DNA from 4 places in the Mesorhizobium sp. BHbdii genome. Region 1 is predicted to be linked to each of the others. Evidence: predicted binding sites of a transcription regulator. Region 1 holds the regulator's gene; each other region holds the start of a gene.

Region 1 (7,707 bases):
TTGCTGGCCGACGTCGGTTCGGACGAAGCGATTTCGACAAGCGTCACGCCTTCGAAAACCAGCGGCGACATCGATCTGACCTTCGGCGACGATGCCATGCTGGCGCTGGCGCGCGGCCGTGGTGCGACCGAAGGCGAAAACGGCATGCTCACGCTGACGAGCGGTGCATCATCGCTGCTGGTCGTGTTCAACGGCGGCACGGTCAAGCTCACCGCGCTGTCGCCGGGGCCCAACAGGACGGCGGTCGCAAAGGGCACGGTGATCGAGGCGCTGGACAGCACGGCGCCCGCCGCGAGCGGCGAGGCATTCCTGCGCGTCATCGATACGCCGGAAGCATCGCGAAAGATTTCCGACAAGGAGATCGTCTGGCTCGACACGCTGAAGAGCGCCGGCCTAATCGAAAGCCGATTCAACTCGATCTTCTTCTTCACCGGCGCAAGCCGCGAGCCGGAACTGGCCGGTGTTTGGGGCGCGGTCGTCGGATCGTTCCTGACCATGATCGTTACGCTCGCCATCGCCTTTCCGATCGGCGTTTCGGCGGCTATCTATCTTGAGGAATTTGCGCCCAAGAACCGGCTGACGACGATCATCGAAGTGAATATCAACAATCTGGCGGCTGTGCCTTCGATCGTCTTCGGCCTGCTTGGACTTGCCGTATTCCTGAATTTCTTCGGCATGCCGCGCTCGGCCCCGGTGGTCGGCGGCATGGTGCTGGCGCTGATGACCCTGCCGATCATCATTATCGCCTCGCGCGCTTCGCTGCGCGCCGTGCCGCCGTCGATCCGCGAGGCAGCGCTTGGCATCGGAGCGTCCAAGGTCCAGACCGTATTCCATCACGTCCTGCCGCTGGCGATGCCGGGCATCATGACCGGCACCATTCTCGGAATGGCGCATGCGCTGGGCGAAACCGCGCCGTTGCTGATGATCGGCATGGTCGCCTTCATCGTCGACATTCCCGGCGGCTTTACCGATCCCGCGACGATCCTGCCGGTGCAGATATTCATGTGGGCGGATTTCCCGGAAGCTGGATTCCAGCAGAAGACTTCGGCGGCGATTTTGATTTTGCTGCTGTTTTTGGTCATCATGAACGCCATTGCGGTGATACTGCGCAGGCGCTTCGAGCGGCGCTGGTAAGGGGTAGAGGATATGAACATCATGACGGAAGCCGGCGTCGAACAGAAACTGAGCAGCGGAACCAATGCCCCTTCGATCAAGATGAAGGGCGAAAAGGTCTCTGTTCATTACGGCGAGAAGCGAGCTCTGTTCGACGTGGACCTCGATGTCCGCGAGAACCAGGTGACGGCGTTGATCGGCCCATCGGGCTGTGGCAAGTCGACCTTCCTGCGTTGCCTGAACCGAATGAACGACACGATCGATATCGCGCGGGTGAGCGGCAAGATAACGCTCGACGGCGAGGATGTTTACGACCCGAAAATCGATGTCGTCGAGCTGCGAGCTCGCGTCGGCATGGTATTCCAGAAGCCGAACCCGTTTCCGAAGTCGATCTATGAAAACGTCGCCTACGGTCCGCGCATTCACGGCCTGGCCAGGAGCAAGTCCGAGTTGGACGGCATCGTTGAATCGAGCCTGAAGAAGGCCGGTCTGTTCAACGAGGTCAAGGATCGCCTGCTCGAGTCGGGCACCGGTCTCTCCGGCGGACAGCAGCAGCGCCTGTGCATCGCGCGCGCCATCGCCGTGTCGCCGGAAGTGATTCTGATGGACGAGCCCTGTTCGGCGCTGGATCCGATCGCCACCGCCCGCGTCGAGGAACTAATCGACGAACTGCGCCAGAACTACACGATCGTCATCGTCACCCACTCGATGCAGCAGGCAGCGCGCGTGTCGCAACGCACGGCGATGTTCCATCTCGGCTACCTGGTCGAGGAGGGCGCAACCGACAAGATGTTCACCAATCCCGACGACAAGCGCACCCAGGACTACATCACCGGCCGGTTCGGCTGAGCGGTCCGGCAGCGAATTTCGAACACGAGGACAGGATCATGGGTGAACACACCGTCGCATCTTTCGACGAGGAACTGGAGCACATCGACAGGCTGATCCGCGACATGGACGAGCTCGCCGCCGCGATGGTCGCAGCCTCGATCCGCGCGTTGCTTGCGTCAGACAATGCGATGGCGCAGCGTGTCGTCTCGGACGACGCGATCATGGATGCGCGGCAGCGCGAACTCGACGATAGCGCGATCACGCTGATCGCCAAGCGGCAGCCGATGGCGCAAGATCTGCGCGCCGTGGTCGGCGCAATCCGCATGGCCGGTGATCTCGAGCGCATCGGCGATTTGGCCAAAAACATAGCCAAGCGGGTCAGCGCAGTCGGGCAGAGCGCCACGCCGCGTAATCTGTCGCACGGTATCGACGCGATGGCGGATCTCGTTCTTGTGCAGCTCCGCGGGGTGGTTGAGCACTATGTGTCGCGCAATGCCGGCGCTTTGAAAGAACTGCGCGCCGACGACCAGAAGATCGACGTGAAATACACCGCGGTTTTCCGCGAACTCCTGACCTACATGATGGAGGATCCGCGCAACATCACCGCCTGCACGCATCTTCTGTTTTGCGCCAAGAATCTCGAACGCATCGGCGATCATGTCACCAACATAGCCGAAAACGCCTACTTTGTCGTGACCGGGGAGCAATTGCCGGCGGATCGCCCGAAGCTCGACGAAACGACGATGTCGGCGCCGGCGACATGACAGGAGTGACCGGCCGATGATCGCGCCGCGCATCATGGTGGTGGAGGATGAAGAGCCGCTGGGCGTCCTCCTCCGCTACAATCTGGAATCCGAAGGCTATCAGGTCGAGGTGGTGACGCGCGGCGACGAGGCCGAAATCCGGCTGCAGGAAAATGTGCCCGATCTTCTGGTGCTCGACTGGATGGTGCCGGCGGTTTCGGGCATCGAGCTTTGCCGGCGCCTTCGGGTGCGTCCCGAAACCGAGCGGCTGCCGATCATCATGCTGACCGCGCGCGGCGAGGAGAGCGACCGGGTGCGCGGCCTTTCCACCGGGGCCGACGACTATCTGGTCAAGCCGTTCTCGACACCGGAATTCATGGCCAGGGTCAAGGCGCTGCTGCGCCGCGCCAAGCCGGAAGTACTGTCCAGCGTGCTGAAGGTCGGCGACATCATGCTCGATCGCGAATCGCACAGGGTCTATCGCAAGAAGAGCGAGATCCGGCTCGGGCCGACCGAATTCCGGCTGCTCGAATTCATGATGCGGCACCCGGGTCGGGTCTTCTCGCGCAGCCAGTTGCTCGACAATGTCTGGGGCGAGACGATCTACATCGACGAGCGCACGGTGGACGTCCATGTCGGCCGGTTGCGCAAGGCGGTCAACAATGGTCGCATGCCCGATGTCATCCGCACCATCCGCGGCGCGGGCTATGCCATCAGGGAAGACTAGGGATGTGCTGATATTCAGGTGGTGCCGGGCCTGCGAACGCCGGCTTCCTGCGCTTCCGGTGCTCACGTACCCAAAAGTACGCTCCGCTCCGTTCTCGGAACCCACCATTCTCGACTCGGCCTGACCTGAATCTCAACACACCCCAAGTCGCGATCCGGGGATCCCTGCCTTCGAGTTCAAGCCACGTTCTTTCCGACCGAACCGGCTCGTGCCTGGATGCTCGGCCCGAAGATCTCCTGGTCGACGAAGCTCAGCGCCCGCATGGCGCAGCCTTCTCGGATCAGCGGCAGTTCGTTCGGCTCGGTGTCGAAGGAAATCGAACCCGAATGCTCGCCGCCGGCGGTCTGGGCGATGGCCTCGCGCAGGGCCGGCTCGATCAGGTCGAAGGCGGCAGCGCTGGGACCGACCATGGCGACCGGCGCCGGATCGATCAGCGCGAACAGGCTGCCGAGCCCGAAGCCGAGCGCCTCGCCGGCCTTGCGGTAGGCTTCGCGCTCCGGTCCGTCCGTCTCGCGCGCCCGGGCCGCCAGTGCCCGCATCTCGGCGTCGCTGACATCGGCGACCGGCTCGGCGTTCTCGCTCAATTGCCTTGCGTTGCGCCAGATAGCGTAATTGCCGGCATAAGCCTCGACGCAACCGCGCCGCCCGCAGCGGCAAAGCGCGCCGCCCGGCCGATGAATCATGTGGCCGAATTCGCCGCCTGAGGAATGGGTGCCGGTGAACAGCTCGCCCTTCAGCACCAGCCCCATACCGATGCCATGCGAGAGCAGGATGGCGATGAAATCGTCGCGGTAGCGATCCGGGTCGCGCCAGCGCAGCGCCACGGCCATCATGTTGCAGTCGTTCTCCATGATGGCCGGGATGCCGAACTCGCGTTCCAGAATGTCGGCGAAGGCGATGTTCGTCTGCGGCGTGATCGGCGACCACAACATGGCGCGCGCATGGGAATCGGTAATACCCTGGATCGCCAGCGCGATGCGGGCGACGTTTTGGACGTCGAGGTCGGGGTCTTCGAGCCGGCGCCGGACGATGGCGACACATTCATCGATCAGCTCGTCGCGCGACATGGTCAGCGTGTCCAGCCGGCGCTGTTTCTCGGCGACCACTTGTCCGGCATAGTCGATGACAGCGACCGAAAGGGAATTCAGCGACAACACGACGGCCAATACCGCAGCGGCTTCCGGATTGAGGCTGAGGCCAACCTGCGGCCGGCCACGTTTCAGCGAAACGGTCTCACTCGCCTTGCTCTCGGCCAGGATGCCTTCGTGGATCAGGTCGGAAGAGATCGCCGATATGGTCGAATGGCTGAGGCCGGTGGTTGCGGCGATCTCGGTCCGTGACGGCTGCCCTGCGCGGCGTACGGCCGAAATAACCATCGCCCGGTTGCGCCGGCGCAAATCGTCATGGCGGATCCCAACCGACATTGTTTAGCGTCCTCCCTATTGCCGCGGCCGCTCATGAATCGGAAGCCGTCAGGCCGACAAACACTGGCAGAAGCAGAAGGACCTGTCATTGTTTATTCCGAGGCTCGAAAAAAAGCCGGCAGACACCAAAATCCATCAGAATTCATGTTGACAGTGCTTCGGCGTTGGATCCTTTGTGCAGGCCTTCGGGCCAGTTGGTCGCGCCGTACGCGGCGCAGGAGGAATATCATGAAGAGATTCACAGCCGCCATTCTGGCGGGGATCGCCATGTCGCTGACGCTCGCGTCGGTCGCACAGGCGAAGGACAAGGTCATTGGTGTTTCGTGGTCGAACTTCCAGGAAGAGCGCTGGAAGACTGACGAAGCCGCCATGAAGTCGGCGATCGAGGCCGCGGGCGACAAGTATATTTCCGCCGATGCACAGTCCAATCCCGGCAAGCAGCTGACCGACGTCGAAAGCCTGATCTCGCAGGGCGCCAACGCGCTGATCATCCTTGCGCAGGATGCCTCGGCCATCGGGCCGGCGGTGCAGAAGGCGCTGGACGAAGGCATTCCAGTCGTCGGCTATGACCGGCTGATCGAGAACAAGGACGTCTTCTATTTGACCTTCGACAACCAGGAAGTCGGCCGCATGCAGGCCCGCGAAGTGTTCAAGGTGGCGCCGGAAGGCAATTACGTCTTCATCAAGGGCTCGGGCGCCGATCCGAATGCCGATTTCCTGTTCGCCGGCTCCATGGAAGTGCTCAAGGATGCCATCGACAGCGGCAAGATCAAGAATGTCGGCGAGGCCTATACGGACGGCTGGCTTCCCGCCAGCGCCCAGAAGAACATGGAACAGTTCCTGATCGCCAACGACAACAAGGTCGATGCGGTGGTTGCCGCCAATGACGGCACCGCTGGTGGAGTCGTCGCGGCGCTGACGGCGCAAGGCTTGGCCGGATCCGTTCCGGTGTCGGGCCAGGACGGCGACCATGCCGCGCTGAACCGCATCGCGCTCGGCACACAGACCGTATCGGTGTGGAAGGACGCGCGCGAGCTCGGCAAGAACGCCGCCGAGATCGCCTCGCAACTGGCCGACGGCAAGCAGATGACAGACATTGCCGGCGTCAAGGACTTCGCCACGCCGGGCGGCAATGTCGTCAAGTCGCTGTTCCTGACGCCGATTGCCGTCACCAAGGACAATCTCAACGTCGTCATCGACGCGGGCTGGATCAAGAAGGAAGAGGTCTGCGCCGGCGTGGCGGCGGGCACGGTCCCGGTCTGCAACTGATCCGGCCTTCGCAAGAAGCCTGAAACGCGGCGGCTTCACGCCGCGGCGTTTTTTCAAAAAGAATTGTTTTTCCGCTTCTCGCGGATAACTTCCAAGCTGCTTCCGGCATCCGCGGCAAACGGCAACCGGTGGGAGGACATCATGACCGACACGACTTCCAGCACGCCGGCCGCCGATACAGGCGCCGATCGGGCGCGTGAATCCGAGCTCAGCCCGGTCGGCCGCCCTCTCAAGGCAACCGAGCTCGACATACGCATGCTCGGCATGGTCGGCGCGCTCCAGGGCTTCATTATCGCCTATCTCGAGGTTTCGGCCATCATCGTGACGCTGGGCGGCCTGCTGATCTGGCGCGGCGGGCGTGGCTGATGACGAGCGGGCGCACCGTCGCGCCGCTCGACGCCACCTTTCAGCTCATGAGTGGCGGGCCGCGTGGCTCGATCGGAGCAACCGCAAGTTGGATTGTCGGCATTCTCGCCTGTGTGGCCGTCGCCTTGATGCTGCTCAACGGCCGGTCGCAGCGCAAGCGGTTCAAGTTCCCGCTGCGTCCCGTCTGGGCGGAGACCTTGCTTGGGGTTGTCGCTTGCGCCGCCATCCTCGGCGCCATCTGGATCGCCAATTCCTATCCCTGGCCGATCGGCATCGTTCGCCAGTACGCCCAGCGGACCGGCATCACCGTCCCGGAAGGCGGGCTGTTCATCGCCCATGGCATCGCCATACCGGTGCTGATCGCGGTCACTGTGGGCATCGTCATGACCTTCATCACCAGCGGCACCCGTTTCGGCCGCTATGTCTTTGCCATCGGCGGCAATCCGGAAGCGGCAGAACTCGCCGGCATTAACACGCGCTCGGTGACTATGAAGGTGTTCATGATCATGGGCGTTCTGGCCGCGATCAGCGCGGCGATTGCGTCGGCCCGTCTCAATGCGTCGACTAATTCGCTGGGTACGCTGGACGAGTTGCTGGTATCGCGGCCGCGGTCATTGGAGGCACGTCGTTGGCCGGCGGCTCCGGCACGGTGCTCGGCGCCATGCTTGGCGCACTTCTGATGCAGTCGTTGCAGTCCGGCATGGTGTTGCTCGGCATCGATTCACCGCTTTAGAGCGTCGTCGTCGGCGCCGTCCTGGTCGTCGCCGCCTGGCTCGACACCGTCTACCGCAAGCGGGTCTGAGCATGATCCCGAAAAAGTGGATACCGGTTTTCGACAAGATCATGCTCAAACAAAAACCATAGGGAGGAACGATCATGGCTGACACAACTGCTCCCACGCCACTGATCGACATGCGCAACATTTCGATTGCCTTTGGCGGCATTCGCGCCGTCGACGATGCGTCGATCGACCTTTTCCCGGGCGAGGTCGTGGCGCTGCTTGGCCACAACGGTGCCGGCAAGTCGACACTGATCAAGATCCTGTCCGGCGCCTACAAGCGCGACTCGGGCCAGATCTTCGTCAAAGGCGAGGAGGCTTCGATTTCCAATCCGCGCGACGCCAAGAAGTATGGCATCGAGACGATCTACCAGACGCTGGCGCTCGCCGACAATGTCGACGCCGCCGCCAACCTCTTCCTCGGCCGCGAGCTGATGACCGGCTGGGGCACGCTCG
Region 2 (7,707 bases), on a different contig from region 1:
CCATCGACCGGCTGGCAGCAAGCTTTCCCGAACAGAGCGCTGGCGGCGGTCTCGATGCGGTGCGCGAGACGCTCGTCGCGCGTCAGCACGAATTGCATGGCGGTGTCGGCCTCGACGCTGCAATAACTGCCGCGATTGCCGCTTGCGAGGAGGGCATCAGCCGGATCGATATGCTGGCCTTGCCCGACCAGCCCGAACAGGCCGCCGATGTGCTTGCCGAAGGCGCCCGCATCACTCTGCGTCGCGCCAGAAAGGCGCTGGACAAGGCAAGCTCCCGCGGCGGGGCCGACGATTTCCACGATCTGCGCAAGGCGGCAAAGACCCACGGCATGCATCTGTCGTTGCTCGGAAGGCTGTGGCCGATGCCGATCAAGGCCCGGCGCAAGGCGGTTGACGAACTCGGCGAAAAGCTGGGCGAACTGCATGATGTGTTCGTCCTGCGTACGCTTCTCGATGCCGACGACCGGCCGCTCGGCTCTCCGCAGGAAACGCGACTCCTTGGCAAGCTGTTGAAGCGCTGGGAGAAAAGCCTGAAGAAGACCTGTCTCGCCGCCGCCGCCGATCTGTTCGGCGACAGCCCCAGGCGCTCGACAAGGAAACTCGCGCGCAAGGCGCGCGACGATCTGGCCGCTGCGTCGCAGGAGGACGCTGCCGCGCCCGGCGGCTGATTGGCCCTATTGCATTTAGCGAATAGCCTCTCACCCGGATTGCCAACCGAATTGCGAAGGGCAATTCGGGACAGTCAGACCGACCTGCCGCCCTTTTTCCGCATCGTCAAGCCAACGCTGGAATACGGGTTCGACCACTGGGCCGTGACGTGGGGCGGCAAGGCCGCCGAAAGCGGGGTTTTGCCTGGCCGCAGACCGGGTGGATTTCAGTTTTGGGATGGCGCCGCCTTACTCCAGCTCATGTGGCTTTTCGATCGGAGCGCCGGTGCCCCACAAGGCGCGCGCGAGCAAGTTCCGTCTGCCCTTGCGCGAAACAAGGTCGATGTCGCTGACAAGAATCGCGCCGCCGTCGCGCCGCTCCAGGGTGATCTTGCGGCTGTGGTAGGCTTCCAGCTCGGCGCGGTGCGCCACGCTGATGATGGTGACATCAGGCAATTCGTGGATCACCGTCTCCATCATCTTGTCCTGGCTCTTCTCGTCGAGCGCCGACGTCGCTTCGTCCAGCACGATGATATCGGGACTGTGCAAAAGCAGACGTGCGAAGGCGAGCCGCTGTTTTTCGCCGCCCGACAAGATCTGGTCCCAGGGCGCGTCTTCCTCGATCTTGCCCTTCAGATAATCGAGGCCCACCTTGTCGAGGGCGACGTTGATCTCGGCAATCGTCCAGTTGTCGGCGGGGGCGGGATAGGCGACCGCGCGGCGAAGCGTCCCTATCGGGACATAGGGGCCTTGTGGCAACATGAACAGCCGGCTGTCGGCATGGAAATCGACGCTGCCGCCGCCCCAAGGCCACAGACCCGCGACGGCCCGCACCAGCGTGCTCTTGCCTGTCCCGGATTCGCCTGAAACCAGCACCCGCTCGCCCGGTTCGATCTCGACCTCGGTCTCCTTGACCACGCCGGTGCCGTCGTCGAGCGACACGGAGAGATTGTTCAGGCTGAGCATCGCACCGTCTTCGGTTTCGCCGTGCTGGATGCGGCCCAGGGTGTCGCTCTGTTCCGCGCGCTCGAGCCCGTCGAGCGACATCATCAGCGAGGCTATGCGCCGCGCGGAGGCGTTCCAACCGGCGAGACGGGGGTAGTTGTCGACCAGCCATCCGAACGCGCCCTGCACGATGGCGAAGGCGGAGGCAGCCTGCATGACCTGCCCAAGGGTCATGCTGCCTTCGAGAAATTTTGGCGCGCAAAGCAAGATCGGCACGACCGGCGCAAACAGGCTCGACCCCTGCGACACCAGCGCCGTGCGCATGTGCTGGCCAGTAAGCAGCGCCCATTGCCCGAGCACATAGGCGAACGTTTTGTCGATGCCGCTGCGCTCCTCCTCCTCGCCGCCGAGCAATGCGATGCTCTCGCCGTTTTCCCGCACGCGCGTTAGCGTGTAGCGGAACTCGGCTTCCGCCTGATTTTTCTCCTCGGAGAGATGGACGAAATGGCGGCCAATGACCACCATCGAGGTGGAGGTGATGGCGGCATAGATCACCGCGGTGATGACGAGAAAGCCGGGAATGGTGACGCTCGAACCTCCGATCGGCAGGGTCAGCGCGCCGCCGATCGTCCACAGCACCACGATGAAGGTCGAGGCCGACAGAAACGCGTTGAGGACACCGGCGATGAAATCGACGGGCGATTCGGTAGCAATCCGCAGATCCTCGGAGATGCGGGCTTCGGGGTTCGTGTGGTCGCCGGCGACGAGGTTCAGCTGATAATACCGGCCGTTGGCGAGCCAGCGCGCGATGACTGATGTGGTGAGCCACGAACGCCAGCGGCGCTGGATCGTCATGCGAAGATAGACCTGTGCTACGACAAGGCTTCCGCTTCCGAGTACGAGCGGCACGAACACGGCGCTCAGGAAATAAATGGTGCGGGCGTTGCGTTGCTCGATGGCGTCGAAAATCGCGCGGTTCCAGACATTGATCCCATACTGGAAACCGACATTGACGCATATCAGGATCAACAGCCCGATCGTGAGCGGCCAGGCGAAACTGTCGCCGCGCCGGCTCCAGTAACCGCGCGCGCTGATCCAGAAACGCCTTAGCAGATATTTCTTGCGCGCCCGCTCGGCCTCTTCGGGGGTCAGCTGTGGATCGGGTTCGACGACTTCCGGCGGGGGCGCGGCTTCGCCGACGACCTCGGACGCGGCTTCGGCAGTCGATGCCTTCTCTTCGCTCGATTTCTCCTGACGCGGTGTCTGGGCATCGCGCGATCTGGCGCCGTCGACCGATCTCGGTTTGGATTTCGCCTCGGACATACGGCCGACAACGGCCCAAAAATCAAAAGGTTTCATGATGCCCGCTCGATCCAGCAGCCAGCAGCGCCAAGGCTCCCGGTGTTCCAATACTCGCAACAGTCGCGCCTATGGTCGTTCTCGAATGACAGCCTTTGACCTGTCGAGTGTCGGCCATGGATCAAAGTGACATTCAGCAATGGGATAGCTTGTGCCAACAGGTGGCCACCGGCCGGCAAATCCTGGTTGCTAATCCGTCTCTGGTTTGCCCTTCAGTTGCGCCCGCGCATCCCTGATCGAGGCGGCGTATGTCACCAGCGGCCGCTTGACGCCGTGGTTGATCAGCATGCGACGTGTCTGCGGCGAAGCGCCTGATATAATGAAGCGCACGCCGGCGCGCCTGGCCTTGTGCGCGGCGCCCTCGATGACATTGGCCGCCGTCGAATCAAAGAACGGCACCGCCGAGCAGTCGAGGATGAAGTTCCGGCGCTGGTCGGCGATGCGGTCGAGTACCGCACCGACAGTCGAGGCGGCGCCGAAGAAGAAGGCGCCCGAAATCCTGTAAACGACGGTGTCGGCATCGCTAGCCTCGCTGGCATCGTAGGCGCTGGCCTGGTCGGCGACATCCTCCTGCACAAGTGACGACGGCCTCGACGGCGATGCTCTTGGCCATGCGGTCGATGAACAGGATCGAGCCCGGGGCGAAACCGACGACGATGCCTTCGGGGTGAGGTCACGGAAGATGACGATCAGGAAGGTCGCCAGCAGCACCAGCGCGTCGCCACGCGAAGCCCGCAGCATGTGAGGAAGGCCTGCTTTTCGAACATTTTGCAGCACACCACTGCCAGCACGCCGGCCAGTGCCGCCAGCGGGATGTAGCTGGCCAGCAGTGCCGCCACCAGTATCAGAGAAAGCAGGATGGCCGAGTGGATCATGCCCGAAACCGGTCCATGCGCGCCGGCCCGCACATTGATCGCCGTGCGTGCGATGGTGCCAGTGGTGCAGATGCCGCCGAACAGGGCGGACGCGATGTTGGCAAAGCCCTGCGCCACGAGTTCGCAATTGGAGCGGTGCCGCCTTCCTGTCATGCCGTCGGCGACAACGCATGTCGCCCAAAAGTGCACAGCGGTTTTGGGACAATGACATGCATAAAAACCAAGGAGGCGGCGGGATCGTCGGCAGGACTGTCGGCGGTCGCCGTCGCGACTTTGCGGCTCAGCCTGGCGGCTTCTTCGGCACGATCGGCTTGAGGCGCACTCCCCTGCCGCCGCGCTCGCTGGCCTGGTTCTCGCCGATCAGTTCCACGCCGGCCTCATCGAGAGCCTGGATGACCTTCATCAGCGTGTCGACCACGCCCCTGACGACGCCGTCGCTCGCTTCCATATGCTGAATGGTGGGAAGCGAAACCCCGGCGCGCTGGGCGAGCGTCTTCTGATCGATGCCGGCCAGCGCCCTCGCGGCGCGCATCTGCGCGGCAGTGATCATCGGCTAACCCCCGTCTGAGTCTACAGGTCCATGTATAAAACCAAGCATCATGATGCACATGTCACACATGCACACCGGACCATTTGCGTCCTGCAGAGCCTGCGCGCCAGCTGGGACAGCAGGCCCCAGCGCCGCAACTTCGAGGAGAATTAGCGCAGCGTCGTTCTGAACGGCCGGTTCAGCCGCCGTCGCTCTGCCCGCGCCATCGCTGTAGCGCCCATGCGGCCAGCCAGCACAGCATCGCCCAGGCGAAGCCGGCGCACCAGCCGGCCAGCACGTCGGATGGCCAATGAACGCCGAGATAGACGCGGCTGATGCCGACCAGCAGGGTCGTCAGCACCGCCAGCGACAGCACGTAAATCTTCGTCGTTCGCCCAGGCAGGAAGCGCGACGCCATGCTGCCCAGCGTCAAATATGTCACCGCCGACAGCATCGCATGGCCGCTCGGAAACGAAAGCGATGCCACGTCGGCGAGATGCGAGACCAGATCGGGGCGCGGCCGGTCGATTCCGAGCTTCAGCGTGCTCGACAGGGCCTGCCCGCCCGCCACCGCGACGAGGACAAGAAACGCTGGTCCCGGCTTGTGGATCAGCAGCAGATAGACGATCACGGCGGCCGTGATCAGCACGAGCACGCTGGCGCTGCCGAGGCTGGTGATGTCGCGCATCGCCCCTTCCAGCCATAGCGGTCCGATCGGATTGTCGGGCTGGCCCGCTTCACGGAAGGCGAGCAGGATTTCCGTATCGAAGGCGTGCGGCGTGGTGTCTCGCGCCACCTCCATCAGTTCCTCGAACCCCCACAGTCCGCCGGCGATGATCAGTCCGGCCAGCAGCACCGGGAATTCGATCCAGTTGAGCAGCTTGCTTGCGGTATTCTTCATCGGCCCTCGCAGTTACGGCCTTTGCAGATAGGGACCGAGCGTGATCAGCGCCACCGCTGCGACGGCGAGCACGATGCCAGTGGCCTGCAACGTATTGACGCGCTCGCCGAAGAACACCAGTGCCACCACGTTCACCGACACCAGCTGGATCACCGCCGACAGGCTGAACGACACCGACATGCCGAATTCACGGATCAGCCTCAGCATGATCAAATTGCCCGCCGAATACAGCGCCAAAGTCAAAACTATCTTGCCGAAGCTCGGCGCCAGTCCCCATTGCTTGGCCGCCGTCGCTGCCAGCAGGAAGATCACCGTCGAAATGCCGAGCTGCCCCAGTCCCCAGAAACTCACTTTTGTCCCTCTCGACGCGGTCCTTCTGCGCCTGCCGCTGATCTTGTTTCCGAAGCGCCGGTCGCGGTCAAGCGAGGCTGATCATGGACACGAAATCGGGGCTGGAAATTGGCCGGCAGCGTCATCAAACTGTGACCTGCCGGCGATACGCGGTCAGTCAAGCAGCACGCTCAAGCCATCCAAAAGAAAGCCAGAGGCAAGCCCATGACAGGACATCGCTCCCCCGACACCCATTTCCGCACCAGCCTGCTCGAGGAAAACGATGGGCCAGGAACCAATCCCACCGACAACCAGACAATGGGCGAGATCATCGCCGCACGTTTCTCGCGCCGTGGTTTCCTGCAGGGATCGCTCGCGGCAACCGCCATCGCCGCCACCGTCAGCCCGCTGGCGCTGATCCTCGCCGACGATGCCCGCGCAGCCGGCGGCTCGGCCTTCAGCTTCGACGAGGTCGAGGCGGGCGTCGATGACAAGCATCATGTCGCCGCCGGCTACGACGCCGACGTGCTGCTGCGCTGGGGCGATCCGCTGTTCCCCGATTCGCCGGACTTCGATCCGGCAAAACAGTCGGCCCAGGCCCAGGAAAGACAGTTCGGCTACAATAATGACTATGTCGGCTATATCCCGATCGACGGCTCGGCCGAGCATGGCCTGCTGGTGGTCAACCACGAATACACCAATCCGCATCTGATGTTCCCGGGCCTCGTCACCATCGTCGAGGGCGAGGCCAAGCAGGCGCCGCTGAGCAAGGAACAGGTCGATATCGAGATGGCCGCGCATGGCGGCACCATCGTCGAGATCCGCAAGATATCAGGCAAATGGCAGGTGGTGCGCGACGGCAAGCTCAACCGCCGCATCACCTCCAACACCGAGATGGCACTGTCCGGCCCCGCCGCCGGCCACGACCGCGTCAAGACCAGTGCCGATCCGACCGGCGCGAAGGTCTTCGGCACCGTCAACAACTGTGCCGGCGGCGTCACTCCCTGGGGCACCTACGTCATGGCCGAGGAAAACATACACGGCTATTTCTCGGGCGAGCTGCAGGAAGGCCACAAGGAAGCCGCCAACTACAAGCGCCTGGGGATTCCCGAAGGCGCCTATGAATGGGCTACGCATTACGACCGCTTCGACATCGGCAAGGAGCCGAACGAGCCGAATCGCTTCGGCTGGATCGTTGAGGTCGACGTCAACGATCCGACCTCGGTGCCGCGGAAGCGCACTGCCATGGGCCGCTTCAAGCATGAGGGCGCTGAATCGATCGTCGCCAAGGATGGCCGTGTCGTCTTCTATCTCGGCGACGACGAACGCTTCGACTATGTCTACAAATTCGTCACGGCCGGCAAATTCAACGCCGAGGACCGCGCCGCCAACATGGATCTCCTCGACGCCGGCACGCTCTATGTCGCCAAATTCGCCGAGGACGGGTCGATCGAATGGCTGCCCATCGTCTTCGGCCAGGGCCCGCTGACGGCGGAGAACGGCTTTGCCAGCCAGGCCGACGTGCTCATCGAGACGCGCCGTGCCGCCGATCTGCTCGGGGCCACCAAGATGGACCGCCCCGAGGATATCCAGCCGAATCCGACGACTGGCAAAGTCTACGTCATGTTGACCAACAATTCTAAACGCAAGACGGACCAGGTCGATGCCGCCAATCCACGCGCCGAAAACGCTTTCGGCCACATTATCGAGATCGTCGAGGACGGTGGCGATTTCACTGCCACCAAGGGCAAATGGGAAGTGCTGTTGAAATGCGGCGATCCCTCGGTAGCCGAAGTCGGCGCCACCTTCTCGACCGCAACCACCGCCAATGGCTGGTTCGGCATGCCGGATAATTGCGCCTTCGATTCAGCCGGCCGGCTTTGGGTCGCCACCGATGGCCAGGGCCCGAAGGCGACCGGCCGCACCGATGGCCTGTGGGCGGTCGACACCGAAGGCGAGGCGCGGGCGACATCAAAGCTGTTCTTCCGCGTGCCGATCGGCGCCGAACTGTGCGGCCCGCTATTCACGCCCGACGACCAGACCGCCTTCGTCGCGGTTCAGCATCCGGCCGATGGCGGCGAAGACTGGGCGGCTTTTGGCCGTCCCTCTTACTACGAGGAC
Region 3 (7,707 bases), on a different contig from region 1:
GGAGCCAAGCCGCGGCTCCTTCATCAACGATCCGAAGGTCCGCGGCATATTCTTCCAGGCGGTGGTCGTCATCGTGCTGGTGGCGTTGGTTTGGTGGATCGTCCAAAACACCATCGACAATCTGACGCGCCTGCGCATTGCATCAGGCTTCGGTTTCCTCAGGGGCCGCGCCGGCTTCGACATTAGTGACAGCGCCATCGCCTACTCGTCGGATTCCACCTATGGCCGCGCCATTCTGGTCGGCTTCATCAACACGCTCATCGTTGCCGTCTCCGGCATCATCACCGCGACCATAATCGGCTTTATCCTCGGCGTCGGCCGACTTTCGCACAACTGGCTGATCCGCAAGATCTGCACGGTCTATGTCGAGGTCTTCCGCAACATCCCGCCGCTGCTGGTCATCTTCTTCTGGTATTCAGGCGTGCTTTCGGTGCTGCCGCCGCCGCGCGAGAGCATCAATTTGCCGTTCAGCTCCTTTCTCAACCAACGTGGCTTTTATTTTCCGCGCGCCGTGTGGGGCGAAGGCTCCTGGCTGATCCTGGTGGCTCTGCTTCTCGGCATCGCCATGGCGTGGTTCGTCGCCCGCAAGGCGCGTCAGCGGCAGATGGCGACCGGCCAGCAATTCCCTGTGTTCTGGACATCGGCGGCTTTGATTATCGGCTTGCCTTTGCTGGCCTATGCGCTGAGCGGCTTCCCGCTGAGCTTCGATTATCCAAAGCAATCGACCTTCAACCTGACCGGCGGCTTTCAGGTCAAGCCGGAGTTCCTGTCTCTCTACCTGGCGCTGTCCTTCTACACGGCCGCCTTCATCGCCGAAATCGTGCGGGCCGGCATCATGGGCGTCAGTAAGGGGCAGACCGAGGCAGCCGGTGCGCTCGGGCTGCGGCCGGGATCGATTCTGCGGCTTGTCGTCATTCCGCAAGCCATGCGCATCGTCATTCCGCCGCTGACCAGCCAGTATCTGAACCTGACTAAGAACTCGTCGCTGGCCATCGCCATCGGCTACCCGGACCTGACGGCGACGACCGGCACGGTGCTGAACCAGACCGGCCAGGCGATCGAGTGCGTGCTGATCATGATGGTGGTCTATCTCGCGCTCAGCCTGTTGACGTCGGCGATCATGAACGTGGTCAACGCCAGAATGGCGCTGGTGGAGAGGTAGCGACATGCAGGAGCACGACCTTTCCTTCGTCCGCGTCGAAATGGCGCTGGCACAGTCGGCGCCAGCAAGTGAGCGCGGTCTGGGCGCCTGGATACGCAAAAACCTGATTGCTTCGACCGGCGACACGATCCTGACCATCATCGGCATCGTGCTGGTCGCGATGATCCTGCCGCAACTGATCAGCTGGGCTTTCATCAACGCCCAATGGACCGGCACCGACCGTACGTTCTGCGCCACGGTGGCGCAGGGAGGCATCCAGCCGGATGGTTGGTCGGGCGCCTGCTGGGCCTTCGTCAACGCCAAATTCGGCCAGTTCATGTTCGGCCGCTATCCGATCGACGAGCGCTGGCGGCCGATCCTGGTCGCCATCCTGTTCGTGACGCTTCTGGTGCCGCTGCTCATCCCGAAGGTGCCGCGCAAGGGGCTGAACGCAATTTTGTTCTTCGGCGCGCTGCCGATCGTTGCTTTCATCCTGCTGGTTGGCGGCGTGTTCGGCCTGCCGCATGTCGAAACCTCGCTATGGGGCGGGCTTCTGGTGACGCTCACCCTGTCCTTCGTCGGCATTGCCGTGTCGCTGCCGATCGGCATTGTGCTGGCGCTGGGGCGGCGATCGAAGATGCCGATCGTCAAGATGCTGTGCGTCATCTTCATCGAGACGGTGCGCGGCATCCCGCTGATCACCGTCCTGTTCATGGCCAGCGTCATGCTGCCGCTGTTCCTGCCGGCCGGCGTCACCTTCGACAAGTTCCTGAGGGCGCTGATCGGTGTCTCGCTGTTTGCCGCTGCCTATATGGCCGAAGTGGTGCGCGGCGGCCTGCAGGCGATCCCCAAGGGCCAGTATGAGGGTGCGGATTCGCTCGGCCTCGGCTACTGGCAGAAGATGGGCCTGATCGTGCTGCCCCAGGCGCTGAAGCTGGTCATTCCCGGCATCGTCAACACCTTCATCGGCATGTTCAAGGACACCAGCCTGGTCTCAATCATCTCGATGTTCGACCTGCTCGGCGTCGTCAAACAGAATTTTTCCGACGCCAACTGGGCAACGCCGCAGACGGCCAGGTCCGGCCTGGTGTTCGCTGCCTTCGTCTTCTGGATGTTCTGTTTCGGCATGTCGCGTTATTCGATGTTCACGGAACGCCGGCTCGATACCAGCTACAAACGCTAAGAACAAAAAAGGGAACCTTCCATGGCCACAGAAAATGCAGTCAGCGCGGAAGAGATCAAGGTCAATGCCGCCAAGATGCAGGTATCCACCACCGACGTCGCCATCGACATCATCGCCATGCACAAATGGTACGGCGAATTCCACGTGCTGAAGGATATCAATCTAAAGGTGATGCGCGGCGAGCGCATCGTCATTTGCGGCCCGTCGGGCTCCGGCAAATCGACGATGATCCGCTGCATCAACCGGCTGGAAGAGCACCAGAAGGGCAAGATCATCGTCGACGGCAAGGAATTGACCAACGATCTCAAGAAGATCGACGAGGTGCGCCGCGAAGTCGGCATGGTGTTCCAGCACTTCAACCTGTTCCCGCATTTGACCATCCTGGAAAACTGCACGCTGGCGCCGATCTGGGTGCGCAAGACGCCGAAGAAGCAGGCCGAGGAAATCGCCATGCACTTCCTCACGCGCGTCAAGATCCCGGAACAGGCCAACAAATATCCCGGCCAGCTTTCCGGCGGCCAGCAGCAGCGCGTCGCCATCGCCCGCTCGTTATGCATGAACCCGCGCATCATGCTGTTCGACGAGCCGACCTCTGCGCTCGATCCCGAAATGATCAAGGAAGTGCTGGAGACAATGGTCGGCCTCGCCGAAGAGGGCATGACCATGCTCTGCGTCACCCACGAGATGGGCTTTGCCCGCAAGGTCGCCAACCGGGTGATCTTCATGGATCAGGGCCAGATCGTCGAGCAGAACACGCCGGCCGAGTTCTTCGACAATCCGCGCCACGAGCGCACAAAACTGTTCCTGTCGCAGATCCTGCACTGATCGCTCTTACGCGAATCAAAAGAGCCCGGCCGAAATCCTGCCGGGCTCTTTTGCGTCTGGGCCTCAGCCGGCGATTGCGCCCCGATTGCGAGGCCGTCCCTCATGAAAAAGCCGTCCCTCGTGAAAAAGCTTGGGCGTTTTCTCGCCATTCTGGTGGTGGCAATCGTGCTTGCCGTGCTTTTGGGCACCTTCATTCCACGGCCGCTCTTGCCGGCGGCCGCCGCCGATCCCGTAGCCACTAGGCACATCCTGGTGCTGAAGGATCCGATCCACACCGATATCGCCATCCCGGTCGATGACAAGGTGCGCAAGCGCTTCCATTTCCTGGTCGATGGCGGCATTCCGGCCGACATGGCTGGGGTCCGCTACATCGTCTTCGGCTGGGGAGGCCGCGCTTTCTATCTGGAGACGCCGACCTGGTCGGAACTAAAGGCGGTGCCGGTGATGAAGGCGCTGACACTGGACGCATCGGTGATGCATGTCGATGTCGCCGGCAACATTGTCGAGCCGCACCCCGACGTCGCTGGCTTCGACATCAGCGAGGAGCGTTTTGCAGCGCTGCTCGACTTCATCACCGCGAGTTTCCAGCAAGGGCCGAACGGTCCCATCCCAGTCGAGAATGCCGCCTATTCCAGGTTCGACCGCTTCTACGAAGTCAACGGCCATTTCAACGCGCTGGTTGGCTGCAACACCTGGACAGCGGCGGCTCTGCGTATCGCCGGCCTGCGGACAGGCTGGTGGAATCCGCTGCCGGCCTCGCTCGACCTGTCGATGCGGATTTATAATTGATGCTTGGCACTAGTGTCCGACGTTTTCCGGCACCTGCCAGCCATAAAGCCAATCGAGATCGGCGGCGAGCCTTTCCGGAGAGCGCAATCTCAGAAACAAGTTGCGCGCGACCGCCACTGGCCCGGAAGCGTGCCAGGCGATACGGTTGACAGCACCGCGGCGGGCGACCTTGGCGATGCGCGGGCGCCGCGCCTTTTCCCAGGCAGCGAGCGCGCCCCAGAGATCGGCGGGCGAGGCGGCGACAAAGCCGGCAAGCGTTGCGGCATCCTCGATCGCCATCGCCGCGCCCTGCGCCGCAAAAGGCGTCATCGCGTGCGCCGCATCGCCGATCAGCGCGATGCCGGCGGGCGTCGTCCATGGCTGTGCCTGGTCGACAGTATGGATCGGCCATGCGGTCCACGGGCCTGCATCCTCGACAAGCCGGGTCAGTGCCGCCGCCGTGCCACGCATCGCGCCGACGAGGATGTTGGGGTCGGCGTGGCCCGACCAGCCCTCGGCGATGATCTCGCCCATGGTGAAGGCGGCCAGATTGAACGCCGTGCCGGTGCGGACCGGATAGGCGACGAGGTGGAAGCCGGGATGCAGGAAGGTGGTCACGCACTTGGCGGCGCCGACCGCCGCAAGCGCTTCTCCCGCAACACTGTCTGCACTGATCGTAGCGCGCCAGGCAAGCTCGCCCGAAAACCGGCTTTTGGCCGCAAACCCGCCAAGAGCACGGATAGCCGACCACACGCCGTCGGCGCCGATCAGCAGAAAGCCGTCGGCTTCGACCGTCTTGCCGGCAATCTCGACTGTTGCCGTGGTACGGCGAGGTCCTGCGGCGACGCCGCCGACGCGCGCGCCGGTGACGAGACTGATGTCCGGCTGTTCGGTAAGGCGCGCCATCAGCGCGTCTTGCAGGTCAGCCCGATGAGCGACGAGATAGGGTGCCTGCCAGCGCCTTTCGGCTTCTTCGCCAAGCGGCACCCGCGCCAGCTCGCGCAGCGTGGCGGCGTCCTTGAGCACGACCGCTTCCGGCCGCACCGCCGCCGACAACAGCCGGTCGAGCACGCCGAGCTGGCGAAGGATGCGCGTTGCGTTGGGTGAGAGCTGGATGCCGGCGCCGGCCGCTTCGAGGCGCGGCGCCTGTTCGAACAGCCGCACCAGATAGCCGCGCTCGGAAAATGCCAGCGCCGCGGTCAGTCCGGCGACGCCGGCTCCGGCGATAACGACCTGCCGGGACCGGGTGTCGTCCATGGGGATGACGTGCGCGTCAGGCGGCCTGGTCGATATAGAGGCATCCGGCAGGCTGCGTTTCCGTCGCCTTCAGCTTTGGCGAATAGCGAAAAAGCGTCGAGCAATAGGGGCAGACCTTTTCATTGTCGTCGCCCATGTCGAGAAACACATGCGGATGGTCGAAAGGCGGGTTGGCGCCGGTGCACATGAATTCCTTGACGCCGATGTCGATCGCCGCATAGCCCGCATCGTTCTGGAAATGGGGAATGGAACCGCCTGCCATCGTCGTCTCCTACATCTGCCGCATGACCCCGGATCATGCGCAAATCAAAATTCCACCGCTTCCTTTGCGCGTCCAAGGGCGCGCCGCGCTGTAGCCTGGATTGCATCTGGATCATAAGCTGTCTCTTTGCAAGATCGATGAAATCAAACTGTCGTAAAAGCCTGTCACAGGATAAGCTAAGCCGGTTAAGGCATGGCCCCGAAAACCGAATTCGGTTCGCTGGGGATCATGCCTAGCTTAAGAGTGGTAGAGCGTCCTTTGCGCGTCCGCAAAGACGCGCGACGCTGTGGCCAGCGGGTGCGAAACGAGCAGGAACCATGAACGAACTAAAGCCGGTGCAGAGCGAATTCACCACTGTCGAGGTGGCGAGCCCCGAGGGCGGCAACCCGGACCGCTTCGTCAACCGCGAGTTTTCCTGGCTGCAATTCAACCGCCGCGTCCTCGAGGAATCACTAAACGCCAACCATCCGTTGCTCGAGCGTGTCCGCTTCCTATCGATTTCGGCCGCCAATCTCGACGAGTTCTTCATGGTCCGCGTCGCCGGTCTCGCCGGCCAGGTTCGCGAAGGCATCACGCTGAAGAGCCCGGACGGCCGCACCCCCGAACAACAGCTCGAACAATTGCTGCGCGAAGTCGAGCGTCTGCAGGAAGATCAGCAGAATAGCCTTTCCGCGCTGATGCGGCTGCTCGACAAGGAAGGCATCGAGAGCATCAGCCGCGATGGGCTGACCAAGGACGAGAAGGCCTGGCTCGAGGATCATTTCCAGGAGCAGGTCTTTCCGGTGCTCACACCACTGTCGATCGACCCGGCGCATCCATTCCCGTTCATTCCCAATCTCGGCTTCTCGATGGCCCTGCAATTGCGCCATCGCAGGAATGGCGAGGAGATGAGCGCGCTGTTGCGTCTGCCGGTGGCGCTGAAACGCTTCATTCGCTTGCCCGACCGCAAGCATCATGTCCGCTTCATTCCGCTGGAAGAGGCGGTCGGCCTCTATATCGGCAAGCTGTTCCCCGGCTACGAAGTCAAGGGCTCCGGCACGTTCCGCATCATCCGCGACAGCGATATCGAGGTCGAGGAGGAGTCCGAGGATCTCGTGCGCCTGTTCGAGACGGCGCTCAAGCGCCGCCGCCGCGGCTCGGTCATCCGCATCGAATTCGATAAGCTGATGCCGGCCGAACTGCGCGAGTTCGTCGCCGGAGAGCTTGGCGTCTCGTCGAGCCGCATCAGTGTGCTCACCGGTCCGCTGGCGCTCAGCCAGATTTCCGAGATCGTCGCCATCGCCCGCGACGACCTCAAGTTCACGCCCTATAATCCGCGCTTTCCCGAGCGCATCCGCGAGCACGGCGGCGACTGTTTCGCCGCCATCCGCGAGAAGGACATCATCGTTCATCACCCCTACGAATCCTTCGACGTGGTGGTGCAGTTCCTGCGCCAGGCGATGGCCGACCCGGAAGTGGTGGCGATCAAGCAAACGCTCTATCGCACTTCGAACGACAGCCCGATCGTGCGCGCTTTGGTCGACGCTGCGGAGGCCGGCAAGTCGGTGACCGCGCTGGTCGAGCTCAAGGCGCGTTTCGACGAGGAAGCCAACATCCGCTGGGCGCGTGACCTCGAGCGCGCCGGCGTTCAGGTCGTGTTCGGCTTCCTCGAACTGAAGACACACGCGAAAATGTCGCTGGTGGTGCGGCGTGAGGACGGCAAGCTGCGCAATTACGTGCATCTCGGCACCGGCAACTACCATCCGGTCACCGCGCGCATCTACACCGACCTGTCGTTCTTCACCACCGATTCGACGATCGCCCGCGATGTCGCCCAGCTGTTCAATTTCATCACCGGCTACGCCGAGCCGACCGATGAGATGCGGCTGGCTATCTCGCCCTTCACGCTGAGAAGCCGGATTCTCAAGCATATTTCAGACGAGATTACCCATGCGCTGGAAGGCCGGCCGGCCCGCATCTGGATGAAGATGAATGCGCTGGTGGATCCGATCATCATCGACGCGCTTTATGACGCCAGTCGCGCCGGCGTCGAGATCGATCTTGTCGTGCGCGGCATCTGCTGTCTGAGGCCCCAGGTGCCGGGCCTGTCGGAAAACATAAGGGTCAAGTCGATCGTCGGCCGCTTCCTCGAACACAGCCGCATCTATTGTTTCGGCAACGGCCATGGACTGCCGTCGGACGGGGCGGTCGTCTACATCTCATCGGCCGATTTGATGCCGCGCAATCTCGACCGTCGCGTCGAAACCATGGTGCCGATCACCAATCCAACGG
Region 4 (7,707 bases), on a different contig from region 1:
CCGCTCTATGCTGCTGGCAATCTGTTGCCCGATCATCTCTTGCCCCGATCTTTTTCGCCCTGTCATCCATCCGTCATGGACACGCTTTAGAGAATAGGTATAATTTGTATAATTGTCTACATCATTATACAAATTCGGAACGAGAAGGAATGGCTGCCATGCGAGGACAGGAAGCGCGCGATCAGGCTGAGCGCAAGGCCGTCATGGCGACCCTGGCGCAATCGACCGGCGACGATATCGTCCGGCTTTGGAACGCAGCCGGCCTGCCTTCGGAAGCAGAACTCCTGCGCGGTCCCGAAACCGGCCTGGTCACCGTGCGGGGCCGCATCGGCGGCGGCGGCGCACCATTCAATGTCGGCGAGGCGACGGTCACCCGCGCCACCGTCCGGCTCGCATCCGGACAGCTCGGCCACTGCTACGCGCTCGGCCGTGACAAGCAGAAAGCAAAACTGGCGGCGATCGCCGACGCGCTCTGGCAGGATCCTGCCCTGCGCCGCGAGGTCGAGACAAAACTCATTGCGCCGCTGCAGGCCGCACTGGCCGGCGCACGTGAACGGCGGCGCGCCGAGACGGCGGCAACGAAGGTCGATTTCTTCACCATGGTACGCGGAGAAGACTGATGGACATCGCAACGCAAGCGATCGAGGGCGGCTTTGCCGATCCGGTGTTCGACGCCCAGACGGTGTTCCGCGCCGTGATGGATGCGATGGCGCGGCCGGGCACCCTGCAGCCCCTGCCGATCTTTGCCCGCCCTGCGGCGCCACTGTCGGCCACCGCGGGCGCCATCGCGCTGGCGCTGTGCGACAACGACACGCCGCTCTGGCTCGACCCCGTTTTGCAGGCCCCAGCAGCGGTGAAATCCTGGCTCGGCTTCCACACCGGCGCGCCGCTGGCCAATACGCCGGCCGACGCGCATTTCGCGCTGATCGCCACGCCGGCCGAGATGATGTCGCTCGATGGCTTTTCGCAGGGCACCCAGGACTATCCCGACCGCTCCACGACGCTGATCCTGCAGGTGAGCGATATCGTTTCAGGCGCCCCTCTGCTGCTCGAAGGTCCCGGCATCGAAATGACTGCAACCATCGCGCCGGCGCAGATGCCGCGCCATTTCGTCGAGCAATGGAAGCAGAACAACCAGCGCTTTCCGCGTGGCGTCGACATCATCATTGCCACACCCGACGGCGTTGCCTGCCTGCCGCGCACGACGCGCATCAAGACGATGGAGGCGTGATATGTATGTCGCGGTAAAAGGCGGCGAAGCGGCCATTGCCAACGCCCACTCCCTGCTCGCCGACCGCCGGCGCGGCGACCGTTCCGTGCCGGCGCTGCGCCTCGACCAGATCGTCGAGCAGTTGGCGCTCGGCGTCGACCGGGTGATGAGCGAAGGTTCGCTCTACGACCGCGAGCTGGCGGCCCTCGCCATCGTTCAGGCGCGCGGCGACATGATCGAGGCGATCTTCCTGGTTCGCGCCTATCGCACCACGCTGCCACGCTTCGGCTATACCAAGGCGATCGACACCGGCGCGATGCTGGTCGAGCGGCGCGTTTCGGCGACCTACAAGGATCTTCCTGGCGGCCAGCTGCTCGGCCCGACTTTCGACTACACTCACCGGCTGCTCGATCCCGAGCTCGCCGCGGGCGGCGATGTCGCCGAGCCGCTGCAGCGTGCCAGCGAGGCGGAAGCCATGCCGCGCGTCTCCGCGATCCTGGCCCGCGAAGGTCTGATCGAGCCTGATGGCGACATGCCGCAGGATCATGTCCCCGGCGACATCACCCGCGAGCCGCTGGAATTCCCGATGGCGCGCGACATCCGCCTGCAGGCGCTGTCCCGCGGCGACGAGGGCTTTCTGCTGGCGCTCGGCTATTCCACCCAGCGCGGCTACGCCCGCAACCATCCTTTCGTCGGCGAGGTTCGCATCGGTGAGGTCGAGCTGGAACTCGATGTGCCGGAGCTGCCCTTCGCGGTACCGCTCGGCTCCGTGCGCGTCACCGAGTGCCAGATGGTCAACCAGTTCAAGGGCTCGGCCAAGGCGCCGCCGCAATTCACCCGCGGCTACGGCCTCGTCTTCGGTCAGAGCGAGCGCAAGGCGATGGCCATGGCACTGTGCGACCGGGCGTTACGCGCTTCGGAATTCGGCGAAGACGTCGTCGCCGCTGCCCAGGACGAGGAGTTCGTCATCTCGCATTCCGACAATGTCCAGGCGACCGGCTTCGTCGAGCATCTGAAGCTGCCGCACTATGTCGATTTCCAGGCCGAGCTCGACCTCGTGCGCCGCATGCGCGCCGAGCACGACGCCCGCGAAAACGCAGGCAAAGTCGAAGCGAAGAGGCAGGCTGCGGAATGACTTCAGTTAGCTCCACCACCATGTTCTCGTGGGAATGGCCGCTACACCCCTCCGGATCCGCCGTAGCCGCTACTGCCGCCAACGGTTTCGCCATTCGCGCCTTCCTTCGGCGCAGGAAGAACCATTCTTCGAAGGACAAAGGCAACCACGCCGACAAACACCAGCAACAGGATTCCGATGTGCATCCATCCGGTTGGAGTCATCTGAGCCTGGCCCTTCTTCCGTGTCTTGGAAGTCAATTCGGTAGCACACAGCGGAAGCGATCGCCGTGACCGACATCGCCACTTACAACTTCGCCTATCTCGACGAGCAGACCAAGCGGATGATCCGCCGCGCGATCCTCAAGGGCATAGCCGTTCCCGGCTATCAGGTGCCGTTCGCCTCGCGCGAAATGCCGATGCCTTATGGCTGGGGCACCGGCGGCGTCCAGGTCACGGCTTCGATCATCGGCCCGGAAGACGTGCTCAAGGTCATCGACCAGGGCGCCGACGACACCACCAACGCGGTTTCAATCCGTGCGTTCTTCAAGAAGGTCGCCAATGTCGCCGTCACCACCGAGACGGCCAAGGCGACCATCATACAGACCCGCCACCGCATTCCGGAACATCCACTGAGCGCGGGCCAGGTGCTGGTCTATCAGGTGCCAATTCCCGAACCGTTGCGCTTCCTCGAACCGCGCGAAACGGAAACGCGCAAGATGCATGCGCTGGAGGAATACGGCCTCATGCATGTGAAGCTCTACGAGGACATCGCCAGGCACGGCCGCATTGCCACTACCTATGCCTACCCGGTCAAGGTCGAGGGGCGCTATGTGATGGATCCCTCGCCAACGCCGAAATTCGACAACCCAAAGATGCACCGTTCGCCGGCTCTGCAACTGTTCGGCGCCGGCCGCGAAAAGCGCATCTATGCGCTGCCGCCCTTCACCGATGTGGTCAGCCTCGATTTCGAGGACCATCCGTTCGAGGTGCAAACCTTCGACCAGCCCTGCGCGCTGTGTGCGGCCGAGAACGTCTATCTCGACGAGGTCATCCTCGACGACCATGGCGGCCACATGTTCGTCTGCTCCGACACCGACCATTGCGAGAAACGGCGCGAAGGAGGCCATCGCGGCCGTCTTGCGCCCGAAACGATGGAGCCGGCGCAATGACCGACGAACCACTGCTGCGCGTTTCCGCGCTATCCAAATTCTACGGCTCGCGTGTCGGCTGCGAAAACGTCACATTCGACCTTTGGCCGGGCGAGGTGCTGGCGGTGGTCGGCGAATCCGGTTCCGGCAAGACGACGCTGCTCAACTGCCTCTCGACCAGATTGCTGCCGAGTTCCGGCACCGCCAGCTACCGCATGCGCGACGGTCAGTTCCGCGAGCTCTACCGCATGAGCGAGGCCGAGCGCCGCTTCCTGATGCGCACCGACTGGGGCTTTGTCCACCAGAACCCCGCCGACGGGCTGCGCATGACGGTGTCCGCCGGCGCCAATGTCGGGGAGCGGCTGATGGCGGTCGGCGACCGCCACTATGGGAAAATCCGCGCCACTGCGGTCGACTGGCTGTCACGCGTCGAGATCGACGAGGACCGCATCGACGACGAGCCGCGCGCCTTCTCCGGCGGCATGCGCCAGCGCCTGCAGATCGCCCGCAATCTCGTCACCGGGCCGCGGCTGGTGTTCATGGACGAGCCGACCGGCGGCCTCGACGTTTCCGTGCAGGCGCGTCTGCTCGACCTGTTGCGCGGGCTGGTCACCGATCTCGGCCTTGCGGCAATCGTCGTCACCCACGACCTCGCAGTGGCACGTCTGCTGTCGCAACGCATGATGGTGATGAAGGACGGCCGCGTCGTCGAAAGCGGCCTCACCGACCGCGTGCTCGACGATCCGCGCGCGCCCTACACGCAGCTCCTTGTTTCTTCCATTCTGCAGGTGTGATCATGGCAACCCCGCTTGTCGTTTCCGATGTCGCCAAGAGCTTCACCATGCATCTGCGCGACGGCATCAAACTGCCTGTCGTTACCGGCGTGTCGTTCTCGATCAGGGCCGGCGAGTGCGCCGTGCTCGGCGGCCCTTCCGGCGCCGGCAAGAGCTCGATCCTGAAGATGCTCTACGGCAACTATGCGGTCGACGAAGGCCAGATCATCGTCCAGCACGAGGACGGGCTCATCGATCTCGCGACGGCGAGCCCGCGCACCGTGCTTGCCGTGCGCCGGCTCACGATCGGCTATGTCAGCCAGTTCCTGCGCACAGTGCCGCGCGTCTCCGCCCTCGACGCCGTCGCCGAACCGCTGGTCGAGCGCGGCGAGGACCGTGAAGTTGCGCGCGGCAAGGCGCGCGCCTTGCTGGGGCAGCTCAACCTGCCGGAAAAACTCTGGGCACTGCCGCCGGCGACCTTTTCCGGCGGCGAACAGCAGCGCGTCAACATCGCGCGCGGCTTCATCACCGAGCACCCGATCCTGCTGCTCGACGAGCCGACCGCTTCGCTCGATGCCAGGAACCGCGATGTCGTGATTACGCTGATCGCGGCCAAGAAGGCTGCCGGCGTCGCCCTGCTTGGCATCTTCCATGACCGCGACGTGCGCGAGGCGGTAGCCGACCGCGTCATCGACGTGACCGCTTTTGCCGCCGGGAAAATCGCCGCATGACCAGAAAACTGTCGGAAACGCCGCTGGTCCACGAGACAGCGGAAGTCGAGAACTCGACGCTCGGCCGCTGGACCGAGATCGCCGATCGCTGCCGAGTTTCCGAGAGCACAATCGGCGACTATTCCTACATGATGCAGGACTGCGGCGTCTGGTGCGCGACGATCGGCAAGTTCGCCAACATCGCCGCCAATGTGCGCATCAACGCCACCAACCACCCGACGTGGCGGCCGACGCTGCACCATTTCACCTATCGCGCCTCGGATTATTGGGACGACGCTGAGCACGAGAGCGAATTCTTCGCCCAGCGCCGTGCCAGGCGCGTCACCATTGGCCACGACACCTGGCTGGGCCACGGCTCGACCGTCCTGCCCGGCGTCACCGTCGGCGACGGCGCGGCGGTCGGCGCTGGGGCGGTGGTATCGAAGGACGTAGCGCCCTACACCATCGTCGGCGGCGTGCCGGCGAAGCCGATCCGCGAACGCTTCGACCGCCGCACGGCGGAACGCTATCAGGCACTTGCCTGGTGGGATTGGGACCATGCCCGCCTGCGCGCCGCGCTCGACGATTTTCGCGCCCTTTCGGCGGAAGCGTTTCTGGAAAAATACGGCGGCTGAAGGGGGTGAATGGTGAATAGAAAGGCCTTCACCAGCCTCTTCTGGCTGCCACCGTCACCATTCACCATTCACGGCGCGCCGCCCAAGCCTGTGGGCGGTAACAAAACTGACATCAATCCGACACCGCAGGTTCATGGCGTTGCGCTAGCGATGGTTAACAGACCTTCGAAACGCGACTGGACTGGAACTTGCCTATGTCAGCAACCTCAGCCACGCTCGAAATCCGCGGCGTCACCCGCCGGTTTGGCAAGAACACCGCCGTCAGCAATGTCGATATCTCGATCCCGCACGGTCAGATGGTCGGCATCATCGGCCGCTCCGGCGCCGGCAAGTCGACCCTTTTGCGCATGATCAACCGCCTCATCGATCCGAGCCAAGGGTCGATTTTCTTTGAAGGCGCCGAAGTCTCCAGCCTGCGCGGCTCGCTGCTCAGGCGCTGGCAGCGCGATTGCGCCATGATCTTTCAGCAATTCAACCTGGTGCCGCGTCTCGACGTGCTGACCAATGTGCTGCTCGGCCGGCTCAATCACCGCTCGACGATTGTCAATCTGCTCGGTGTCTTCTCTCGCGAGGAACGGGCCGAGGCGATAGCGGCGCTCGAGCGTCTCGACATTGCCCGCACGGCGCTGCAGCCGGCCGGCACCTTGTCCGGCGGCCAGCAGCAGCGCGTCGCGATCGCCCGCGCCATGATGCAGCAGCCGAAAGTTATCCTCGCCGACGAGCCGATCGCCTCGCTCGACCCGCTCAATGCCAAGGTGGTGATGGATTCGCTGCAGGACATCAATCTGCGCGAAGGCATCACCGTCGTCACCAATCTGCACACGCTGGATACTGCGCGCACCTATTGCAACCGCATCATCGGCATGGCTGCCGGCAAGGTCGTGTTCGACGGCCCACCCGAAGATCTCAACCGTGAGGCGGTGCGCATGGTCTACGGTGCCGACAGCAATGGCTGTGAAATCTCCGAGGCCATCACCTCGACCAGCGTCACCATCAAGCAAAAAATCGCCGCATCCGCAGGACCGCTCGAGCCCGCATTTCCTGGCTACTAGTTCCATGATCCCGACAAGTGGATACCGGTATCCAGAAAGGATCATGGACAAACAAAAGAGCGCCTGGATCGCCAGCCCGCGTCAAGGGCGCTGTCAAAATTCGAACGCTACCGGCGCGATGCCGGAATCAACAGGAGAGACTCGAAATGTTTAGAAAGATACTTTTCGGTGCCGTTTCCATCCTCGCCATGGCGATGGGCGCGGTCCAGGCACAGGACCTGAAGGAATTCCGCGTCGGCATTCTGGGCGGCGAGAACGAAGCCGATCGCCTGCGCAACTATCAGTGCTTTGCCGACCACATCAAGGAAGTACTGGGCGTCGAGAAAGTTTCGCTGTTCCCGGCCGCCGACTACGACGGCGTCATCCAGGGCCTGCTCGGCGGCACGCTTGACTATGCCGAACTCGGCGCTTCCGCCTATGCCAAGATCTATCTCGAAAACAAGGACGCGGTTCAACCGATCCTGACGACGATCCAGACCGACGGTTCGACCGGCTACCATTCGGTCATGGTCGCCCGTGCCGATTCCGGCATCAAGACACTCGCCGACATGAAGGGCAAGAAACTCGGTTTCGCCGATCCCGATTCGACTTCTGGTTATCTGATCCCAGTCACGTCACTGCCCAAGGACATCGGCATGGATGTGAAGAGCTACTTCGCGTCGACTGGTTTCGGTGGCGGCCATGAACAGCTTGTCCTTGAAGTCCTGAAGGGCACCTTCGATGCCGGCACCACCTGGGCCTCCGGCGTCGGCGATTTCAAGGACGGCTACAGCTCGGGCAACCTCCGCAAGATGGTCGACAAGGGCGTGCTCAAGATGGACGACCTCGTCGAATTGTGGCAGTCGCCGATGATCCCGAACGGCCCGTTGGTCTTGCGTACGTCCATGGACGCTGGCGCCAAGCAGAAGATCACCGATTTCCTGACCAAGCTTCCGGAAACCGATCCGGCCTGTTTCTCCGCGATACAAGGCGGCGACTTCAAGGGCTATTCGCCGGTCACCCCGGAATTCTATCAGGCAATCATCGACGCCCGTAAGGCGAAGATCGGCTCGTAAGTAAACTG

Evidence for each region. The regulator PhoB, encoded in region 1, activates phosphate uptake and scavenging genes when phosphate is short. The targets are predictions, from matches to a motif close to TGTCATNNANCTGTCAT.
Region 2: the regulator PhoB is predicted to act here: its motif matches at 5,727-5,743, upstream of ACWTU8_RS15195 (PhoX family protein).
Region 3: the regulator PhoB is predicted to act here: its motif matches at 5,575-5,591, upstream of ACWTU8_RS26075 (RNA degradosome polyphosphate kinase).
Region 4: the regulator PhoB is predicted to act here: its motif matches at 5,700-5,716, upstream of phnC (phosphonate ABC transporter ATP-binding protein).

What each region holds. Positions count from the first base shown of each region.
Region 1 is NZ_JBSPKX010000005.1:181,520-189,226, reverse strand. It holds gene pstA (phosphate ABC transporter permease PstA) at 1-1,134, shown strand, start outside; gene pstB (phosphate ABC transporter ATP-binding protein PstB) at 1,147-1,962, shown strand; gene phoU (phosphate signaling complex protein PhoU) at 2,001-2,708, shown strand; gene phoB (phosphate regulon transcriptional regulator PhoB) at 2,725-3,414, shown strand; gene ACWTU8_RS24365 (ROK family protein) at 3,591-4,838, opposite strand; gene xylF (D-xylose ABC transporter substrate-binding protein) at 5,067-6,107, shown strand; partial or broken gene ACWTU8_RS24355 (sugar ABC transporter permease) at 6,249-7,275, shown strand; gene ACWTU8_RS24350 (ATP-binding cassette domain-containing protein) at 7,350-7,707, shown strand, end outside.
Region 2 is NZ_JBSPKX010000002.1:509,244-516,950, reverse strand. It holds gene ACWTU8_RS15230 (CHAD domain-containing protein) at 1-668, shown strand, start outside; partial or broken gene ACWTU8_RS15225 (lipo-like protein) at 750-836, shown strand; gene ACWTU8_RS15220 (ABC transporter ATP-binding protein/permease) at 897-2,915, opposite strand; partial or broken gene ACWTU8_RS15215 (SulP family inorganic anion transporter) at 3,141-3,997, opposite strand; gene ACWTU8_RS15210 (helix-turn-helix domain-containing protein) at 4,107-4,376, opposite strand; gene ACWTU8_RS15205 (phosphatase PAP2 family protein) at 4,555-5,256, opposite strand; gene ACWTU8_RS15200 (hypothetical protein) at 5,269-5,607, opposite strand; gene ACWTU8_RS15195 (PhoX family protein) at 5,812-7,707, shown strand, end outside.
Region 3 is NZ_JBSPKX010000006.1:33,160-40,866, reverse strand. It holds gene ACWTU8_RS26105 (amino acid ABC transporter permease) at 1-1,162, shown strand, start outside; gene ACWTU8_RS26100 (amino acid ABC transporter permease) at 1,167-2,324, shown strand; gene ACWTU8_RS26095 (amino acid ABC transporter ATP-binding protein) at 2,346-3,149, shown strand; gene ACWTU8_RS26090 (TIGR02117 family protein) at 3,252-3,938, shown strand; gene ACWTU8_RS26085 (FAD-dependent monooxygenase) at 3,948-5,174, opposite strand; gene ACWTU8_RS26080 (zinc-finger domain-containing protein) at 5,191-5,436, opposite strand; gene ACWTU8_RS26075 (RNA degradosome polyphosphate kinase) at 5,754-7,707, shown strand, end outside.
Region 4 is NZ_JBSPKX010000007.1:126,040-133,746, forward strand. It holds gene phnF (phosphonate metabolism transcriptional regulator PhnF) at 1-36, opposite strand, end outside; gene phnG (phosphonate C-P lyase system protein PhnG) at 159-620, shown strand; gene phnH (phosphonate C-P lyase system protein PhnH) at 620-1,231, shown strand; gene ACWTU8_RS27550 (carbon-phosphorus lyase complex subunit PhnI) at 1,233-2,345, shown strand; gene ACWTU8_RS27555 (alpha-D-ribose 1-methylphosphonate 5-phosphate C-P-lyase PhnJ) at 2,614-3,495, shown strand; gene phnK (phosphonate C-P lyase system protein PhnK) at 3,492-4,268, shown strand; gene phnL (phosphonate C-P lyase system protein PhnL) at 4,271-4,978, shown strand; gene ACWTU8_RS27570 (DapH/DapD/GlmU-related protein) at 4,975-5,592, shown strand; gene phnC (phosphonate ABC transporter ATP-binding protein) at 5,787-6,644, shown strand; gene phnD (phosphonate ABC transporter substrate-binding protein) at 6,791-7,699, shown strand.